DNA from 2 places in the Streptomyces sp. AC602_WCS936 genome. Region 2 is predicted to be linked to the other one. Evidence: riboswitches for the same ligand, from Rfam matches in the RefSeq annotation. Region 2 holds a riboswitch; the other holds the start of a gene.
What was found. A riboswitch is a leader RNA that binds a small molecule or an ion and turns the genes downstream of it on or off. The one in region 2 is predicted to bind cobalamin.
Positions count from the first base shown of each region.

Region 1 (3,199 bases), on a different contig from region 2:
CGCCCTGCTGGCGGTGCGGCGGGCGGGTGCGGCCGGGGACCCGAAAGCGAGCGCGGTCCTCGCCACGGCCGGCTCCACCGCCGCGATCTCCACCATTCTCGGCGGCCCGGTGGCCGCGGCCGTGCTGCTCATCGAGGGGGCCGGGCTCGGCGGCGCCCAGCTGGTCGCCCTGCTGCTGCCCTGTCTGCTGGCCAGCGCGACGGGCGCCCTGGTCTTCACCGGCTTCGGCCAGTGGACCGGCCTGAAGATCGGCGCCCTCACGCTGCACGACCTGCCGCCGGGCGCCAATCCGGACGCCGGGGACTTCCTCTGGGGCATCCCCACGGCGGCGCTGATCGCCGTGCTGATCACGCTGGGCCGCGAGCTGGGCCGGCGCACGGTCTCCTGGACGCGGGAGCGCACGGCCGTCCGCACCGTCGCCTGCGCCACGGCGGTCGGCGTCTGCGTCAGCGCGTACGCCCTGATCACCGGCCGCTCCCCGGCTCAGGCGGCACTGTCCGGGCAGGCCACGCTCGCCGAGCTCGCCGCGCACCCGCACGCCTGGTCGGTGGGCGCGCTGGTGGCACTGGTCGCGTGCAAAGGGCTGGCCTGGGGCATCGCGCTGGGCAGTCTGCGCGGCGGCCCGATCTTCCCGGCGGTGCTGCTGGGCACGGCGACGGCCCTGGCCTGCTCCGGCCTGCCGGGCTTCGGAACGACGCCGGCCCTCGCCCTCGGCATCTCCGCCGCCGCGGCCGCGGTGACGGGGCTGCCGCTGGCCAGCGCCGTGCTGGCGGTACTGCTGATGGGCGGCGACGCGCACGACCAGATGCCGCTGATCGTCACCGGGTCGGTGGTCGCCTTCATCGTCGCCCAGGTGACCCGCCGGACCGAGCCGAGCGCGGACGGGGGTCCGGGGACGAAGGCGGACGGGAGACCAGGGGCGGGGCCGGACACGGACGGCGGACCGGCGGCCGGGACGGGGCGGTGACGGGGCGGTGGGCCGGGTGGCGGGCGGGGCGGTGAGGGGCCGGTCGGCCGGGTGGCGGGCGGTGCGGCCCTGGGGGCTGCGGGCCGGGGCCGCGGCGGTCGTGGTCACGGCCTACTTCCTCCTCCCCCTCGATCATCTGGGCCCGCAACGCCCCCTGCTGAGCTGGCTGCTGTTCGCCCTGGTCCTGACCGCCGTGGCCGTGCTGCTGCTCCGGCAGATCCGGCACGTACTGGTCGACCGGCCGGACTCCCGGCCCGGCATGGTCCTCTCCCTGCTGATCGTCCTGTCCGTGCACGTCTTCTCGGCCACCTACTACGCCCTCGCCAAACAGCCCGGCGAGTTCACCGGCCTGCACACCCGCGTCGACGCCCTGTACTTCACGATCGTCACCCTGGCGACCGTCGGGTACGGCGACATCACCCCGCGGGGCCAGTCGGCGCGGATCGTGACGGTTCTGCAGATCGCGTACAGCTTCGTGTTCCTGACCGCCGCCGCGACCGCGCTGACGCAGCGGATGCGCGACATGGTGGTGCGGCGCACGGGGCGGGACCGGCCCGGCTCGCGGGAAGGCTGAGGGGGCGCACGCGCCCGCCGGGCGGGAGGCCCGCTTGTCACCACCCTCGTGGGAGCACTACCGTCGTCACGCCTTGGTGAACGGGAAATCCGGTGTGATGCCGGTGCGGCCCTCGCCACTGTGAATCGGGAAGTCCGGCTCCGGCCCTCGCGGGCAGCCACTGGATCGCTTGCGATCCGGGAAGGCGGAGCACGGGCGGTGGTACCCGTAAGCCAGGAGACCGGCCAAGGCGCGTCGTCCATCCACGAGGTGCTGGAGAGGGTCTGCCGAGTCATGCACATAGCCGAGGGCTTTCTGCCTCCGGCGCACGCGATCGCCTGGGGTGTCGCGTCCGCGCCGTTCGTCGTCCACGGAGTACGGTCACTCACCCGTGAGGTCAGGGAGCACCCGGAGAGCACCTTGCTCCTCGGCGCCTCCGGGGCCTTCACCTTCGTCCTGTCGGCCCTGAAACTGCCGTCCGTCACCGGGAGTTGCTCCCATCCGACCGGCACCGGTCTGGGCGCGATCCTCTTCCGGCCGCCGGTCATGGCGGTGCTGGGCACCATCACCCTGCTCTTCCAGGCGCTGCTGCTCGCGCACGGCGGGCTGACCACGCTCGGCGCCAACGTCTTCTCGATGGCGATCGTCGGCCCGTGGGCCGGGTACGGCGTCTACCGGTTGCTGCGCCGCTTCGACGTGCCGCTGATGGTCACCGTGTTCTGCGGGGCGTTCGTCGCCGACCTGTCCACGTACTGCGTCACCAGCGTGCAGTTGGCGCTGGCCTTCCCCGACCCGGGCAGCGGATTCCTGGGCTCGCTCGGCAAGTTCGGGTCCGTCTTCGCCGTGACGCAGATCCCGCTCGCGGTGAGCGAGGGCCTGCTCACGGTGGTCGTGATGCGGCTGCTGGTGCAGTCCAGCAAGGGGGAACTGACCCGGCTGGGCGTGCTGCTGACGAGGACGGGGACCACGGGGGCCGCCAAGACCGAGGGACAGGAGGTGGCCCGATGAGCCGGAACGCCAAGATCAACGCGCTGCTGCTGCTCGCCGTGGCCGCGCTCGCGGTGCTGCCGCTGGCGCTGGGACTCGGCGACCACAAGGAGGAGCCGTTCGCCGGGGCCGACGCGGAGGCGGAGACGGCGATCACCGAGATCGAGCCGGACTACGAGCCGTGGTTCTCGCCGCTGTACGAACCGCCCTCGGGGGAGGTCGAGTCGGCGCTGTTCGCCCTGCAGGCCGCGATCGGCGCGGGCGTGCTCGCGTACTACTTCGGGCTGCGCCGGGGGCGGCGGCAGGGCGCGGAGCGGGCGAGGGCGGCGACGGCTGTGCGGGACGCGCCCGAAGGGGACTGAGTGCTGCCGATCGACGCGGCGGCGCACAGCAGTCGCTGGCGTCGCCGTCATCCCGTGGACAAGGCCGTGCTCGGGCTCGGGCTGACCGTGCTGGCGGTCGCGCTGCCGCCCTGGCCGGGCGCGGCGCTGGTGCTGGTGACGGCGCTCGCCGTGCTGCTGGGGCCCGCGGGGGTGCCCGGGCGCAGGCTGTGGCGGGCGTACCGGGTGCCGCTGGGCTTCTGCGTGACGGGGGCGCTGCCGCTGCTCGTTCAGGTCGGGGGCCCGGACGGGTTCCTGACGGCGGCGGACGGCGGGCCGGTACGCGCCGGCGAGCTGCTGCTGCGCACTTCG
Region 1 covers NZ_JAGMUF010000012.1:25,602-28,800, forward strand. The annotation lists gene KUM03_RS05955 (chloride channel protein) at 1-967, shown strand, start outside; gene KUM03_RS05960 (potassium channel family protein) at 1,029-1,541, shown strand; cobalamin riboswitch at 1,599-1,785, shown strand; gene KUM03_RS05965 (energy-coupling factor ABC transporter permease) at 1,815-2,528, shown strand; gene KUM03_RS05970 (energy-coupling factor ABC transporter substrate-binding protein) at 2,525-2,869, shown strand; gene cbiQ (cobalt ECF transporter T component CbiQ) at 2,870-3,199, shown strand, end outside.
Region 1: it holds a riboswitch for cobalamin, as region 2 does, so the genes downstream of both, KUM03_RS05965 (energy-coupling factor ABC transporter permease) here and metE (5-methyltetrahydropteroyltriglutamate--homocysteine S-methyltransferase) in region 2, are expected to answer to the same signal.

Region 2 (3,199 bases):
CGTCGCGCAGGGCGAGGGCGACCTGCCGGGCGGTGTCGCCGAGTGGCTGGTCGTCGCGGACGAAGGACCAGGCGAGCATGGTGACCGGACCAGTGAGCATGCCCTTGACCGGGCGGTCGCTCAGTGACTGGGCGTAGGACGTCCAGCGGACCGTCATCGGCTCGGAGCGGGAGATGTCGCCGGCCAGGATCGGCGGGCGGACGTAGCGGGTGCCGTAGGACTGGACCCAGCCGTGCTGCGTGGCCAGGTAGCCGGTGAGCTGTTCGGCGAAGTACTGGACCATGTCGTTGCGTTCGGGCTCGCCGTGCACGAGGACGTCGATGCCGGTCTTCTCCTGGAAGGAGACGACCTCCTGGATCTCGGTCTTGACGCGCTCCTCGTAACCGGCCGTGTCGATGCGGCCCGCCCGCAGGTCGGCCCGTGCGGTGCGCAGTTCGGTGGTCTGCGGGAACGAGCCGATGGTCGTCGTGGGCAACAGCGGCAGGCGCAGGTGGGCGCGCTGGGCCGCGGACCGTTCGGCATACGGCTGTGAGCGGCGGGCGTTGGCGTCCGTCACGGCCTCGGCCCGGGCCCGGACGGCAGGATCGCGGGTGATCGGTGACCCTGCGCGGGAGGCCAGGTCGGCGCGGTTGGCGGCGAGTTCCCCGGCGATGGTGTCGGTGCCCTGGGCGAGGCCCTTGGCGAGGGTGACGATCTCCGTGGTCTTCTGCCGGGCGAAGGCCAGCCAGCGCAGGACCTGCGGATCGATGTCCCGCTCGGCCGCCGTGTCCAGGGGCACGTGCAGCAGGGAGCAGGAGGCGGCGACGTCGACTCGGTCGGCGAGCCCGAGCAGGGTGCCGAGGGTGGACAGCGACTTCTGGAGGTCGTTGATCCAGATGTTTCGGCCGTTGACCACGCCGGCGACCAGGCGCTTGCCGGGCAGCCCGCCGACGGCGGCGAGGGCGTCCAGGTTGGCGGCGGCGGCATCGGTGAAGTCCAGCGCGAGACCCTCGACCGGGGCCTTGGCCAGCACCGGCAGTGCGTCGCCCAGCCGGTCGAAGTAGGAGGCGACGAGCAGCTTCGGCCGGTCGGTGAGGGAACCCAGTTCGCGGTAGGCGCGCTCGGAGGCGTTCAGGTCGGCCGGGGTGCGGTCCTGGACGAGGGCGGGCTCGTCGACCTGCACCCACTCGGCACCGGCCGCCCGCAGGTCGGCGAGGACCTCGGCGTACACGGGCAGCAGACGGTCCAGCAGGGTCAGCGGCTCGAAGTCGGCCGGCACGCCGGGGGCCGGCTTCGCGAGCAGGAGGTAGGTGACGGGGCCGACCAGCACGGGCCGTGCGGTCAGGCCCTGGGCGAGGGCTTCCCTCAGTTCGGCGACCTGCTTGGTGGAGTCCGCCGTGAAGACGGTGCCGGGGCCCAGCTCGGGGACCAGGTAGTGGTAGTTGGTGTCGAACCACTTGGTCATCTCGAGCGGAGCGACCTCCTGGGTGCCGCGGGCCATGGCGAAATAGCCGGCGAGGGGGTCGGATGCGACGGTGGCACGGTGCCGGTCGGGGACGGCGCCGACCATGACGGTGGTGTCGAGGACGTGGTCGTAGTACGAGAAGTCGCCGGTGGGCACCTCCTGGACGCCGGCGTCGGCGAGCTGCCGCCAGTTGCTGCGGCGCAGCTCCGCGGCGGTGGTCCGGAGGGCGTCGGCGGTGACGCGGCCCTTCCAGTAGCCCTCGACGGCCTTCTTCAGTTCCCGGTTCTGACCCTGGCGGGGATAGCCGTACACGGTGGCCCGTGCTGCCGCGGCTGCGGACTTCGCTGTCACGGAGATCTCCTTCGCGAGATGAATCCCTGAGATCCCGGAGACGGGACGAGAGCGCGAAGGGAATGACGAACCTGACGGCAAGGAACCCGCGCGGCAAGGGCACGGTCGTTCCGTCTGGTGTGTACGCCGACCCGCCCTCGAGGTCACCGAGATGTCCGCGTACGGATCGGTCCGCACGCGGGCAGTTGGCAGGTCTTCGGACTTACGGGCACGCCCTCCGTGACGGAGGACCCCTACTGGCCGTCGCTTCCCAGATCCGGTACGTCGGACCCAGTGCGTATGACGGCGGTCGTTCCCGCTCACCGCTGCGGGGCAGTCCCGGATTCCCACCGGGTTCCCTCTTGCGACACCCCGCCTGGCGAACGGGGCGAACCAGCTGCTGCGGTCACCTTACGGGGTGTCGCCGCGAATGGAAGAGCACCGTCCATCATCCGGAAGGCGGGTCGGGCCTCTTGGCAGGTGGCAGCGGTGAGGGGCGGTGAGCGCCGCACTCGCCTCACCGCCCCTTCCCGTCGTGCCGCAGGGGACCCTCACCCCAAGGGGCGCTGCGGGCCCCTCGACTCGCGTCGTACCAGGCCCTCAGCCCTGGTCGTAGGAGTGGAACCCCCGGCCGGTCTTCCGGCCGAGCAGTCCCGCCTCCACCATCCGCTGGAGCAGCGGAGGCGGGGCGTAGAGGGGCTCGCGGAACTCGTCGTAGAGGGAATGCGCGATGGACGCCACGGTGTCCAGGCCGATGAGGTCGGCCAGCCTCAGTGGTCCCATCGGGTGGGCGCAGCCCGGCTCCATGCCCGCGTCGATGTCGGCGGCCGTGGCGAACCCGGACTCCGCCATCCTCACGGCCGAGAGCAGGTAGGGGATGAGCGGCGCGTTGACGACGAAGCCGGCCCGGTCCTTGGAGCGGACGACCGTCTTGCCGAGCGTCCGGGTCGCGAAGTCCTCCACCAGGGCGGTCGTCCCGGCCGACGTGTGCAGTGAGGTGGCTGCCTCGACCAGCGGCAGGACGGGAACGGGGTTGAAGAAGTGCAGGCCGACGACCCGGTCCGCCCGCGCGGTCGCCTTGCCGAGCCGCATGAGGCCGGCCGCGAAGGTGACCTGACCTGCTACGTCGAACTTGCGGCCCTCGGGTGCTTTGGACTCCGTCGCCAGCGCCATGGTGAGCACCATGCTGATCAAGGCGAGTCCGACGAGTACTCAGAAGGAGCCGCGCCACGACCCGATCCTGGCGAACATGCCGCCGAGCAGGGGGGGACACGGCGGCGCCGGCGGACAAGACCCGCTCCAGACCGCGATGGCGTGCGCCCGCTGCCGTACGTCGCGGGTGACCGCGGTGAGTGCGGTGAGCGAGCCGGGGAACATGGCCCCGGCGCCCAGTCCATTCAGGGCGGCGCCGAGCCAGAACACCTG
Region 2 covers NZ_JAGMUF010000003.1:123,014-126,212, forward strand. The annotation lists gene metE (5-methyltetrahydropteroyltriglutamate--homocysteine S-methyltransferase) at 1-1,795, opposite strand, end outside; cobalamin riboswitch at 1,965-2,187, opposite strand; partial or broken gene KUM03_RS01515 (3-hydroxyacyl-CoA dehydrogenase family protein) at 2,375-2,869, opposite strand; gene KUM03_RS01520 (MFS transporter) at 2,987-3,199, opposite strand, start outside.